3 regions of the Salipaludibacillus sp. HK11 genome follow, and region 2 is predicted to be linked to each of the others. Evidence: a T-box and tRNA genes for the amino acid it is inferred to sense, from the RefSeq annotation. Region 2 holds a T-box; the other regions hold tRNA genes.
The links. A T-box is a leader RNA that pairs with one kind of tRNA and senses whether it is charged. The one in region 2 lies ahead of metG (methionine--tRNA ligase), so its partner is inferred to be a tRNA-Met.
Positions count from the first base shown of each region.

Region 1 (4,265 bases), 1.2 Mb from region 2:
GGAAAGTAACGGGTGACAGCGTGCCTTTTGTAGAATGAACCGGCGAGTTACGATTACGTGCAAGGTTAAGTTGAAGAGACGGAGCCGCAGCGAAAGCGAGTCTGAATAGGGCGAATGAGTACGTGGTTGTAGACCCGAAACCGGGTGATCTACCCATGTCCAGGGTGAAGTCCAGGTAACACTGGATGGAGGCCCGAACCCACGCACGTTGAAAAGTGCGGGGATGAGGTGTGGGTAGGGGTGAAATGCCAATCGAACTCGGAAATAGCTGGTTCTCCCCGAAATAGCTTTAGGGCTAGCCTCGAGGGTAGAGTCTTGGAGGTAGAGCACTGATTGGACTAGGGGTCCCTACAGGATTACCGAATTCAGTCAAACTCCGAATGCCAATGACTTACTCCTCGGGAGTCAGACTGCGAGTGCTAAGATCCGTAGTCAAGAGGGAAACAGCCCAGACCATCAGCTAAGGTCCCAAAGTATACGTTAAGTGGAAAAGGATGTGGAGTTGCTTAGACAACCAGGATGTTGGCTTAGAAGCAGCCATCATTGAAAGAGTGCGTAATAGCTCACTGGTCGAGTGACTCTGCGCCGAAAATGTACCGGGGCTAAACGTATCACCGAAGCTATGGATAGACACCTTCGGGTGTCTGTGGTAGGGGAGCGTTCCAAGGGCGCTGAAGCATGACCGGAAGGACATGTGGAGCGCTTGGAAGTGAGAATGCCGGTATGAGTAGCGAAAAGAGGGGTGAGAATCCCCTCCGTCGAAAGCCTAAGGGTTCCTGAGGAAGGCTCGTCCGCTCAGGGTAAGTCGGGACCTAAGCCGAGGCCGAAAGGCGTAGGCGATGGCAAACAGGTTGAAATTCCTGTACCACCACGTTTCCGTTTGAGTGAAGGGGGGACGCAGGAAGGTAGGGTAAGCGCACTGATGGATATGTGCGTCGAAGCAGTGAGGCTGACAAGTAGGAAAATCCGCTTGTCTTAAGGTTGAGCTGTGATCGCGAGGGAAATTTTAGTACCGAAGTTCCTGATCCTACACTGCCAAGAAAAGCCTCTAGCGAGGAAACTGGTGCCCGTACCGCAAACCGACACAGGTAGGCGGGAAGAGAATTCTAAGACGCGCGGGAGAACTCTCGTTAAGGAACTCGGCAAAATGACTCCGTAACTTCGGGAGAAGGAGTGCTCTATTAGGGTGAAAGCCCGAGAGAGCCGCAGTGAATAGGCCCAAACGACTGTTTATCAAAAACACAGGTCTCTGCGAAGCCGCAAGGCGAAGTATAGGGGCTGACACCTGCCCGGTGCTGGAAGGTTAAGAGGAGGGGTTATCCTTCGGGAGAAGCTCTCAATTGAAGCCCCAGTAAACGGCGGCCGTAACTATAACGGTCCTAAGGTAGCGAAATTCCTTGTCGGGTAAGTTCCGACCCGCACGAAAGGTGCAACGATTTGGGCACTGTCTCAACGAGAGACCCGGTGAAATTATATTACCAGTGAAGATGCTGGTTACCCGCGACAGGACGGAAAGACCCCATGGAGCTTTACTGTAGCTTGATATTGGATTTCGGTACAGCTTGTACAGGATAGGTAGGAGCCTTGGAAACCGGAGCGCTAGCTTCGGTGGAGGCATTGGTGGGATACTACCCTGGCTGTACTGGAATTCTAACCTCGAACCGTGATCCGGTTCAGGGACAGTGTCTGGTGGGCAGTTTGACTGGGGCGGTCGCCTCCTAAAGAGTAACGGAGGCGCCCAAAGGTTCCCTCAGAATGGTTGGAAATCATTCGTAGAGTGCAAAGGCATAAGGGAGCTTGACTGCGAGACATACAGGTCGAGCAGGGACGAAAGTCGGGCTTAGTGATCCGGCGGCACCGTATGGAAGGGCCGTCGCTCAACGGATAAAAGCTACCCTGGGGATAACAGGCTAATCTCTCCCAAGAGTCCACATCGACGGGGAGGTTTGGCACCTCGATGTCGGCTCGTCGCATCCTGGGGCTGAAGTAGGTCCCAAGGGTTGGGCTGTTCGCCCATTAAAGCGGCACGCGAGCTGGGTTCAGAACGTCGTGAGACAGTTCGGTCCCTATCCGTCGCGGGCGCAGGAAATTTGAGAGGAGCTGTCCTTAGTACGAGAGGACCGGGATGGACACACCGCTGGTGTACCAGTTGTTCCGCCAGGAGCATCGCTGGGTAGCTACGTGTGGAAGGGATAAATGCTGAAAGCATCTAAGCATGAAGCCCCCCTCGAGATGAGATTTCCCATCACGCAAGTGAGTAAGATCCCTCAGAGAAGATGAGGTTGATAGGTCTCGTGTGGAAGCATGGCGACATGCGCAGCTGAGAGATACTAATCGATCGAGGGCTTAACCAATGCTTTGATTCGAAGACGATTCATTCATATACCATCGTTATCCAGTTTTGAGAGGTCAATATGACCGATCAATTTCATATGTCCAGTGACGATCGCGGAGAGGTCACACCCGTTCCCATGCCGAACACGGAAGTTAAGCTCTCCAGCGCCGATGATAGTTGGGGGATCTCCCCCTGTGAAAGTAGGACGTCGCTGGGCATACACATATGGGGCCTTAGCTCAGATGGGAGAGCGCCTGCTTTGCACGCAGGAGGTCAGCGGTTCGATCCCGCTAGGCTCCACCAATTTATTTTTGCAATAATAAATATTTTTGATTGTGGCGGTGTAGCTCAGCTGGCTAGAGCGTACGGTTCATACCCGTGAGGTCGGGGGTTCGATCCCCTCCGCCGCTACCATAAATTACATGGAGGAATACCCAAGTCTGGCTGAAGGGATTGGTCTTGAAAACCAACAGGGGTGTCAAAGCCCGCGGGGGTTCGAATCCCTCTTCCTCCTCCATATTTTTATAAGGTCCCGTGGTGTAGCGGTTAACATGCCTGCCTGTCACGCAGGAGATCGCGGGTTCGAATCCCGTCGGGACCGCCATTTTTTTATTTGTGCTTTTTTAAAATTTTGATCTTAAAGAAGTCAAGGGTTTAAAAGAAAAGATGTTTGAGCATACCTATGTATGTAATAAAGATTTAAATGAAGCTGACGAAGAATTTCGTAGCTTATCTTCAAGAAAATATGGAGGGGTAGCGAAGTGGCTAAACGCGGCGGACTGTAAATCCGCTCCTTCGGGTTCGGCAGTTCGAATCTGCCCCCCTCCACCAGTTTTAGGGGTATAGTTTAACGGCAAAACGAAGGTCTCCAAAACCTTTGATGCGGGTTCGATTCCTGCTACCCCTGCCAAATTATTTTGTGGCGGTTGTGGCGAAGGGGTTAACGCACCGGATTGTGATTCCGGCATTCGTGGGTTCAATTCCCATCAGCCGCCCCATTTATACATAATATAGGGCTATAGCCAAGCGGTAAGGCATCGGATTTTGATTCCGTGACCCGCAGGTTCGAATCCTGCTAGCCCTGCCATTATATGCGGAAATAGCTCAGTGGTAGAGCACCACCTTGCCAAGGTGGGGGTCGCGGGTTCGAATCCCGTTTTCCGCTCCAGAGCAGCTATGGTATTTAGCTCACTTATATGTTAGCTTTAAACCATCTATTGTATTTGTATGCGGGTGTAGTTTAGTGGTAAAACCTCAGCCTTCCAAGCTGATGATGTGGGTTCGATTCCCATCACCCGCTCCATTTTTTGATATCCTTAATGGGCCTGTAGCTCAGCTGGTTAGAGCGCACGCCTGATAAGCGTGAGGTCGGTGGTTCGAGTCCACTCAGGCCCACCATATTCCACAGTAGCTCAGTGGTAGAGCTATCGGCTGTTAACCGATCGGTCGTAGGTTCGAATCCTACCTGTGGAGCCATTAAGGAGAAGTACCCAAGTGGCTGAAGGGGCGCCCCTGCTAAGGGTGTAGGTCGCGTGAGCGGCGCGAGGGTTCAAATCCCTCCTTCTCCGCCACTTTTTTTCTGGCCCGTTGGTCAAGTGGTTAAGACACCGCCCTTTCACGGCGGTATCACGGGTTCGAATCCCGTACGGGTCACCACTTATTTTACAAAAAAGATATAAACCAAAAAGCAATTTCATTATCGTAAGCATCGTGAATATTCATGAGTGTAAAGCTGCGAGTCATTAGCTCAGTTGGTAGAGCATCTGACTTTTAATCAGAGGGTCGAAGGTTCGAATCCTTCATGGCTCACCATTACATAATCAAAGCATTCCTATATAGGGATGCTTTTCTTTTTGTTTTCCCTGTCAAAAAAATTTTTAAGAGAGTTCGAACTACCTCCCTCCGTTTTGGAATTAAAATAAAGATTTGT
Region 1 is NZ_CP181045.1:2,593,431-2,597,695, reverse strand. Features, by position in the region: rRNA gene ACM26V_RS12640 (23S ribosomal RNA) at 1-2,354, shown strand, start outside; rRNA gene rrf (5S ribosomal RNA) at 2,436-2,552, shown strand; tRNA gene ACM26V_RS12630 (tRNA-Ala) at 2,563-2,638, shown strand; tRNA gene ACM26V_RS12625 (tRNA-Met) at 2,673-2,749, shown strand; tRNA gene ACM26V_RS12620 (tRNA-Ser) at 2,760-2,852, shown strand; tRNA gene ACM26V_RS12615 (tRNA-Asp) at 2,864-2,939, shown strand; tRNA gene ACM26V_RS12610 (tRNA-Tyr) at 3,083-3,166, shown strand; tRNA gene ACM26V_RS12605 (tRNA-Trp) at 3,172-3,245, shown strand; tRNA gene ACM26V_RS12600 (tRNA-His) at 3,258-3,333, shown strand; tRNA gene ACM26V_RS12595 (tRNA-Gln) at 3,348-3,422, shown strand; tRNA gene ACM26V_RS12590 (tRNA-Gly) at 3,429-3,503, shown strand; tRNA gene ACM26V_RS12585 (tRNA-Gly) at 3,565-3,638, shown strand; tRNA gene ACM26V_RS12580 (tRNA-Ile) at 3,657-3,733, shown strand; tRNA gene ACM26V_RS12575 (tRNA-Asn) at 3,737-3,811, shown strand; tRNA gene ACM26V_RS12570 (tRNA-Ser) at 3,816-3,906, shown strand; tRNA gene ACM26V_RS12565 (tRNA-Glu) at 3,917-3,991, shown strand; tRNA gene ACM26V_RS12560 (tRNA-Lys) at 4,072-4,147, shown strand.
Region 1: it has a tRNA-Met gene. The T-box ahead of metG (methionine--tRNA ligase) is inferred to sense a tRNA for this amino acid. The anticodon was not compared.

Region 2 (4,265 bases):
GAGAGGACGCGGGCCATTTTCGCTTGTATATGAGGAGCACCTTGAAACGAAAAGTGAAGCGTTAAGAAGAGAAATCGTAATTAAAAGAATGAGCCGCAAACAAAAAGAAACATTAATCAAGAAAAAGGGGGACGAAAGTGATGAAGGAACAGCGGAGCTTTCCGAAACAAAATGAAGAAGCTGTAGGGGCACTTTATCTCGTTCCTACTCCAATCGGAAATTTGCAAGATATGACTTTTCGAGCAGTTGATATATTAAAACAAGCAGATGTGATTGCTGCAGAGGACACGCGCCATTCCAAGAAGTTGTGTCACGTGTTTGAGGTAGATACACCGCTAATCAGCTATCATGAGCATAATAAACGCGAACGAGAGCAAGAACTTGTAAATCGTGTCGCTTCAGGTGAAACGGTGGCGCTAGTTAGCGATGCTGGTATGCCTGCCATTTCTGACCCTGGAGCAGATTTAGTGAAACGATTTATAGAAGAAACGCTACCCGTTATTGCCTTGCCGGGTGCCAATGCTGCTGTAACAGCGTTAATTACGTCGGGTTTGCCGACAGAGTCTTTTACATTTGTCGGGTTTCTTGATCGACATAAAAAGAATCGCAAAGAACAATTAGACCAGTGGCGTGGACACTCGTCGACATTGATATTCTATGAGGCGCCTCATAGACTGAAGGAAATGTTAAAAACGGTAGAGAGTGTGTTCGGTAATCGTCAAATAGCACTTTGTAGGGAGTTGACGAAGCATTATGAAACGATCTTGCGGGGCACGGTTCATGAACTGCAAGAATGGATTGATGAATATGGTATTAAAGGAGAGTGCGTCGTTGTTGTCGAGGGGGCTAGTGAAGAAGAGAGGTCAGCAATGGAAGAATTACCATGGTTTGAAGGATTGACAGTCGATGGGCACGTGCAGGCTTACATCGATCAAGGACAATCATCAAAAGAGGCGATTAAGCAAGTAGCAAAGGACAGAGGCATGCCTAAAAGAGACGTCTACCAGACATATCATGTGAATGAATAAAAAAAGTTCCATAAGGCTTCTGACAGCCTATGGAACCTTGTATTCAAGGATAATTAACCTTGTTTCGTAATATAATCTTCAAGTTGATTAATAATTTCTTTCGCGCCTATTGGGCTCAAGATGATTTTACCATTTGCAATTGATAAATTATCATCAGATACTTCACCAGTAATTTGGCAAGTCATATTAGGCTTGTATTTTTTCAAGATAATACGGTCATCGTCAACATAGATTTCCAACGCATCTTTTTCTGCGATGTCCAACGTGCGGCGTAATTCAATTGGAATAACTACTCTTCCTAATTCATCAACTTTACGAACAATACCTGTAGATTTCATGAGATATGCTCCTCTCCATTTGTTGTTATTGTCTATTTTAAAAATGCATCTTGTCAAGATTCGACAAAATTCTCTTAAACTTAGAATACCAAGTCTTCCAAAAGAAGTCAATTAAAATTGTCCTGAATCATAGTTATAATTTTAAATAGTTCGATAGATATTGATATATCAGTGTTCGAGAGATAATGAAAATATGACTGAAGTTTCCTCATTTACGATGAATCAGTTTGCACAAAAAATAAATTCGACAAAAATGGACATGAACATTGATTAATTTTTTGATCGACCCTCTCCCTTTTTACGACATTTTTAAACTAATTTTCAAGTAAGAAAAGCTAATGTATGAATACCTTACCCGTTTAAGGTAATAATGTAACAAAATTACAGTTTTTAATAAAATATAATCATCGTTCTAGGTTTGACATAAACGGGTAGATTATGTATATTTTGAAGAATGGGAATACTATTGCATACGAATGAATAACCAAGTTTCCGATGATGGGATGAGTAGATAAGGATGCTTATAGACAGAGAGCTGGCAAAAGCTGAAAACCAGCATAAGTGGAATTGTCGAAGATGGTCTTGTGAGGGACTGTTTTTTGAGCTTAATTTTTTAAGTGAAAGAAACACGGTGCTGGCCGTTACACAGTTTGTTGCAAACCGATTTTACGGTTTATATGCAGCATCTTAGAGGTTAACTAGCAGCTCAGCGCTGTGGTTAATAAATCTGGGTGGTACCACGTGAGGTTAACTCTCGTCCCAATTTTTGCGGACGGGAGTTTTTTGTCGTATTTTTGAGAGTTAAGGGTAAAAAGAATGGATTCCGTTCAAGAGAAAATTTCATAATAAATATATGTAATAAGAGGAGGAATAGAAATGGCAAGTGAAAAGAAATCATTTTATATTACGACCCCGATTTATTATCCTAGTGATAAATTGCATATCGGTCACGCTTACACAACGGTCGCGGGTGATGCAATGGCCAGGTATAAACGATTAAGAGGGTATGATGTAAGGTACTTGACGGGAACAGATGAACATGGGCAAAAAATCGAGCAAAAAGCGATGGATAAAGGGATTGATCCGCAGGAGTTTGTTGACGAGGTCGTGGCAGGCATCCAAAGTTTATGGAATAAACTAGATATATCTTATGATGATTTTATCCGTACGACTGAAGATCGTCATAAAAAGATTGTTGCGAAAATATTTGATCAACTGTTAGAGCAGGGGGATATTTACCTTGGAGAATATGAAGGTTGGTATTCTATTTCTGATGAAACATTTTATACAGCACTTCAACTTGAGGATGTAGAGCGTGATAAAGACGGAAACGTTATCGGTGGTAAAAGTCCAGATAGTGGACACCCAGTGGAAAAAGTTTTTGAGGAGTCTTATTTTTTCCGAATGAGCAAATACGCTGATCGTTTACTTAAGTTTTATGAAGAAAATCCGGAATTCATCCAACCTGATTCTCGTAAAAATGAAATGATTAATAATTTCATTAAACCGGGTCTTGAAGATCTTGCTGTCTCTCGTACGTCATTTGACTGGGGTGTAAGAGTCAATAAAGATCCAAAGCATGTCGTTTATGTATGGATTGATGCGCTATCCAATTATATTACTGCCCTTGGATATGGTAGTGAAGACGATACAAATTATCAAAAATACTGGCCGGCAGATGTACACCTTGTTGGAAAAGAAATTGTACGATTCCACACGATTTATTGGCCTATTATGTTGATGGCACTTGACCTACCACTTCCAAAGAAAGTTTTTGGTCATGGGTGGCTTTTAATGAAAGATGGAAAGATGTCGAAGTCGAAGGGCAATGTTGTTGACCCTGTTCCATTAATAGATCGCTATGGGTTAGATGCCTTACGTTACTACTTATTACGTGAAGTTCCGTTCGGTTCTGATGGTGTATTTACTCCTGAAGGATTTGTCGATCGTCTCAATTACGATTTAGCTAACGATTTAGGCAATTTGCTTAATCGCACGATAGCGATGGTTAACAAATATTTTGACGGTTCGATTCCAAATTACGTAAAAAATGCAACTCCTTATGATGAAACGCTTGTAGACTTAGTCGAAGCAACTGTTGATAAAGTAGAGACAGCAATGGAAGAAATGCAATTTTCTGTTGCGTTGGCCGCGATAGGTCAGTTGATTAGCCGAACAAATAAATATATTGATGAAACGCAGCCTTGGATTTTAGCGAAAGATGAAACGGCGAAAGATCAATTAGGGTCTGTGATGCATCATCTTGCTGAATCACTCCGACAAGTCTCAATCATGTTGCAACCATTTATGACTGCTACACCGAAAAAGATATGGAGTCAGCTTGGAATTAGTGAAGAACTAACAACATGGGAATCGTTGAAAACATTTGGTCAAATTTCTGCTAATACAAAGGTTGTGTCAAAAGGAATACCGCTTTTCCCTCGCTTAGACTTCAAGGAGGAAGTAGCGGAAATCGTCAAAATGATGGGGGGGACGGTGGTTGCGGACAATGAAGGAAGTTCGGATCCCCAACAAGATCTAAACTTGGATGTTCCAGAAGTCGATGAAATTACGATTGATGATTTTTCAAAAGTAGACTTAAGAGTTGCCGAAATTATTGCTTGTGAAAAAGTCAAAAAAACAAATAAATTATTAAAAATTCAATTAGATTTAGGCTACGAAAAACGACAAGTTGTCTCAGGTATTGCGGAGCATTATCAGCCGGATGACCTAGTGGGACAGAAGGTCATTTGTGTGACCAACTTAAAACCAGTAAAACTGCGAGGGCAATTATCGCAGGGAATGATTTTGGCAGGATCAACTGGAAATCAGTTGACATTAGCTACGGTTGCATCAGATTTACCAAATGGTTCACAGGTGAAATAAATATTAAATAAAA
Region 2 is NZ_CP181045.1:3,818,979-3,823,243, forward strand. Features, by position in the region: gene ACM26V_RS17925 (GIY-YIG nuclease family protein) at 1-175, shown strand, start outside; gene rsmI (16S rRNA (cytidine(1402)-2'-O)-methyltransferase) at 141-1,028, shown strand; gene ACM26V_RS17935 (AbrB/MazE/SpoVT family DNA-binding domain-containing protein) at 1,082-1,366, opposite strand; T-box leader at 1,853-2,131, shown strand; gene metG (methionine--tRNA ligase) at 2,243-4,252, shown strand.

Region 3 (4,265 bases), 1.0 Mb from region 2:
GGGACCTAAGCCGAGGCCGAAAGGCGTAGGCGATGGCAAACAGGTTGAAATTCCTGTACCACCACGTTTCCGTTTGAGTGAAGGGGGGACGCAGGAAGGTAGGGTAAGCGCACTGATGGATATGTGCGTCGAAGCAGTGAGGCTGACAAGTAGGAAAATCCGCTTGTCTTAAGGTTGAGCTGTGATCGCGAGGGAAATTTTAGTACCGAAGTTCCTGATCCTACACTGCCAAGAAAAGCCCCTAGCGAGGAAACTGGTGCCCGTACCGCAAACCGACACAGGTAGGCGGGAAGAGAATTCTAAGACGCGCGGGAGAACTCTCGTTAAGGAACTCGGCAAAATGACTCCGTAACTTCGGGAGAAGGAGTGCTCTATTAGGGTGCAAGCCCGAGAGAGCCGCAGTGAATAGGCCCAAACGACTGTTTATCAAAAACACAGGTCTCTGCGAAGCCGCAAGGCGAAGTATAGGGGCTGACACCTGCCCGGTGCTGGAAGGTTAAGAGGAGGGGTTATCCTTCGGGAGAAGCTCTCAATTGAAGCCCCAGTAAACGGCGGCCGTAACTATAACGGTCCTAAGGTAGCGAAATTCCTTGTCGGGTAAGTTCCGACCCGCACGAAAGGTGCAACGATTTGGGCACTGTCTCAACGAGAGACCCGGTGAAATTATATTACCAGTGAAGATGCTGGTTACCCGCGACAGGACGGAAAGACCCCATGGAGCTTTACTGTAGCTTGATATTGGATTTCGGTACAGCTTGTACAGGATAGGTAGGAGCCTTGGAAACCGGAGCGCTAGCTTCGGTGGAGGCATTGGTGGGATACTACCCTGGCTGTACTGGAATTCTAACCTCGAACCGTGATCCGGTTCAGGGACAGTGTCTGGTGGGCAGTTTGACTGGGGCGGTCGCCTCCTAAAGAGTAACGGAGGCGCCCAAAGGTTCCCTCAGAATGGTTGGAAATCATTCGTAGAGTGCAAAGGCATAAGGGAGCTTGACTGCGAGACATACAGGTCGAGCAGGGACGAAAGTCGGGCTTAGTGATCCGGCGGCACCGTATGGAAGGGCCGTCGCTCAACGGATAAAAGCTACCCTGGGGATAACAGGCTAATCTCTCCCAAGAGTCCACATCGACGGGGAGGTTTGGCACCTCGATGTCGGCTCGTCGCATCCTGGGGCTGAAGTAGGTCCCAAGGGTTGGGCTGTTCGCCCATTAAAGCGGCACGCGAGCTGGGTTCAGAACGTCGTGAGACAGTTCGGTCCCTATCCGTCGCGGGCGCAGGAAATTTGAGAGGAGCTGTCCTTAGTACGAGAGGACCGGGATGGACACACCGCTGGTGTACCAGTTGTTCCGCCAGGAGCATCGCTGGGTAGCTACGTGTGGAAGGGATAAATGCTGAAAGCATCTAAGCATGAAGCCCCCCTCGAGATGAGATTTCCCATCACGCAAGTGAGTAAGATCCCTCAGAGAAGATGAGGTTGATAGGTCTCGTGTGGAAGCATGGCGACATGCGCAGCTGAGAGATACTAATCGATCGAGGGCTTAACCAATGCTTTGATTCGAAGACGATTCATTCATATACCATCGTTATCCAGTTTTGAGAGGTCAATATGACCGATCAATTTCATATGTCCAGTGACGATCGCGGAGAGGTCACACCCGTTCCCATGCCGAACACGGAAGTTAAGCTCTCCAGCGCCGATGATAGTTGGGGGATCTCCCCCTGTGAAAGTAGGACGTCGCTGGGCTTTACCTTTAGTATCACCTAAAATGATGAAGAGATTTGTCGTTTGTTGCCAAAATATTATTATTCCACAGTAGCTCAGTGGTAGAGCTATCGGCTGTTAACCGATCGGTCGTAGGTTCGAATCCTACCTGTGGAGCCATTTTTATGGAGAGCTGTCCGAGAGGTCGAAGGAGCACGATTGGAAATCGTGTAGGCGGTTTTATCCCGTCTCGAGGGTTCGAATCCCTCGCTCTCCGCCAGAATATCCGGCCCGTTGGTCAAGTGGTTAAGACACCGCCCTTTCACGGCGGTATCACGGGTTCGAATCCCGTACGGGTCACCAATAATTCATTGTAAAGTGGATTATTAAATAGTGCGGGATTGAAAGAACATTGATAATATGGAGGATTAGCTCAGTTGGGAGAGCATCTGCCTTACAAGCAGGGGGTCGGCGGTTCGAGCCCGTCATCCTCCACCATAGAACTAACTATAAATGTTATTAATACTATTAACGCGGGGTGGAGCAGTCTGGTAGCTCGTTGGGCTCATAACCCAAAGGTCGGTGGTTCAAATCCGCCCCCCGCAACCAATTTTAATAAATAATATAAATAATAAATATCAATATATTTCTAAGGTCCCGTGGTGTAGCGGTTAACATGCCTGCCTGTCACGCAGGAGATCGCGGGTTCGAATCCCGTCGGGACCGCCATTTTTTGTATGAAAAATAAAAAATTGAGTGAAATATTAAGTGAAAGATCAAACACTACGAAATGATGAAAAAACTTATGTAGAAATTATAATTTATCGTATTATATAAGGCTCAGTAGCTCAGTCGGTAGAGCAACGGACTGAAAATCCGTGTGTCGGCAGTTCGATTCTGTCCTGAGCCACCATCTTTTGAGTGCTGGCCTAGCTCAATTGGTAGAGCAACTGACTTGTAATCAGTAGGTTGGGGGTTCAAGTCCTCTGGCCAGCACCACTGTAATTTTCTTGACTAATGAAAATTTATTTTGTAACATTTAAATTAGCTCTTTATGGAGGGGTAGCGAAGTGGCTAAACGCGGCGGACTGTAAATCCGCTCCTTCGGGTTCGGCAGTTCGAATCTGCCCCCCTCCACCATTTATCCAATAATTTACAATATTAAACTATACTTAGGGGCATAGTTTAATGGTAAAACGAAGGTCTCCAAAACCTTTGATGCGGGTTCAATTCCTGCTGCCCCTGCCAAATATAGAGTATGGCGGTTGTGGCGAAGTGGTTAACGCACCGGATTGTGATTCCGGCACTCGTGGGTTCAATTCCCATCAGCCGCCCCATTTATACATAGGGCTATAGCCAAGCGGTAAGGCATCGGATTTTGATTCCGTGACCCGCAGGTTCGAATCCTGCTAGCCCTGCCATTTTTATTTAATTAAACAATTTATTTTCTGAATTATATATTATAATTTTGATAAGTCAATATTTTATTTATTCTTAAAACTAATAGATTTTATTTTTTATTCACTATGTGTTGCTAAAGAAGCTTATGCTTATCTTTTTTGCGGAAATAGCTCAGTGGTAGAGCACCACCTTGCCAAGGTGGGGGTCGCGGGTTCGAATCCCGTTTTCCGCTCCAGACGGCGGCATAGCCAAGTGGTAAGGCAGAGGTCTGCAAAACCTCTATCACCGGTTCAAATCCGGTTGCCGCCTCCAACTTTATATTAATTTTTGTTCTTGTATTGCCGGGGTGGCGGAATTGGCAGACGCACAGGACTTAAAATCCTGCGGTAAGTAATTATCGTGCCGGTTCAAGTCCGGCCCTCGGCACCATTTTAGATATTAAAATATTTTTAACACGTCCTATTTTGCCGGTGTGGTGGAATTGGTAGACACGCAGCACTCAAAATGCTGTGGGTTCGTCCCGTGCCGGTTCGACTCCGGCCACCGGTACCATCTACATAATTTACGTTAATTTTATGAATTACAGTTTACTCTTAAATGTTGACAAATCAACGTTTAAGAGTTTTTTTGTTTTCAAAGAAAACGATATAAAATGAATTTCTATTTACAAACTTGGTAATCAAAAAGATAACCCCTGAAAAAGAATCTATTCCTTTTCGGAGTGTGTGTATGATAATTTTATGTTTTTTTGTAATAAGAGCCTTAGTTGATATATCCGATAAGACAAAATAAATGATGGAAATTAAATAACGTTTATATATTTTTTAGAAATATTACAAGAAGTCATTATGGATAGCATCGCACCATAATCAACAGAGAAAGCTATTTCGTCACCTACTCGCAAGTTTGTTCCTTTTGCATCGACAACAGTATGATCACTGCTCGATCCAAGGATAACCACGTCTAACAAAGGTGTTAAACCAGAAATAAGTACATCTTGAAAACCGACTCCAAGGATGGCTCTTCTCATAATTCCGCGATCTTTAAATTCTGGTGTTATTCCTAATGTATTCTGTGCAATTTCACCATATGGAACAGATGGTTTTATTTTTGATTCGATAACTTCCGCCACGAAGGTAAAGGCGTCTGTATACAAACCTG
Region 3 is NZ_CP181045.1:4,818,882-4,823,146, forward strand. Features, by position in the region: rRNA gene ACM26V_RS22755 (23S ribosomal RNA) at 1-1,547, shown strand, start outside; rRNA gene rrf (5S ribosomal RNA) at 1,629-1,745, shown strand; tRNA gene ACM26V_RS22765 (tRNA-Asn) at 1,809-1,883, shown strand; tRNA gene ACM26V_RS22770 (tRNA-Ser) at 1,891-1,983, shown strand; tRNA gene ACM26V_RS22775 (tRNA-Glu) at 1,992-2,066, shown strand; tRNA gene ACM26V_RS22780 (tRNA-Val) at 2,126-2,201, shown strand; tRNA gene ACM26V_RS22785 (tRNA-Met) at 2,236-2,312, shown strand; tRNA gene ACM26V_RS22790 (tRNA-Asp) at 2,357-2,432, shown strand; tRNA gene ACM26V_RS22795 (tRNA-Phe) at 2,541-2,616, shown strand; tRNA gene ACM26V_RS22800 (tRNA-Thr) at 2,627-2,702, shown strand; tRNA gene ACM26V_RS22805 (tRNA-Tyr) at 2,760-2,843, shown strand; tRNA gene ACM26V_RS22810 (tRNA-Trp) at 2,878-2,951, shown strand; tRNA gene ACM26V_RS22815 (tRNA-His) at 2,965-3,040, shown strand; tRNA gene ACM26V_RS22820 (tRNA-Gln) at 3,050-3,124, shown strand; tRNA gene ACM26V_RS22825 (tRNA-Gly) at 3,265-3,339, shown strand; tRNA gene ACM26V_RS22830 (tRNA-Cys) at 3,343-3,416, shown strand; tRNA gene ACM26V_RS22835 (tRNA-Leu) at 3,445-3,533, shown strand; tRNA gene ACM26V_RS22840 (tRNA-Leu) at 3,571-3,656, shown strand; gene ACM26V_RS22845 (alanine/ornithine racemase family PLP-dependent enzyme) at 3,907-4,265, opposite strand, start outside.
Region 3: it has a tRNA-Met gene. The T-box ahead of metG (methionine--tRNA ligase) is inferred to sense a tRNA for this amino acid. The anticodon was not compared.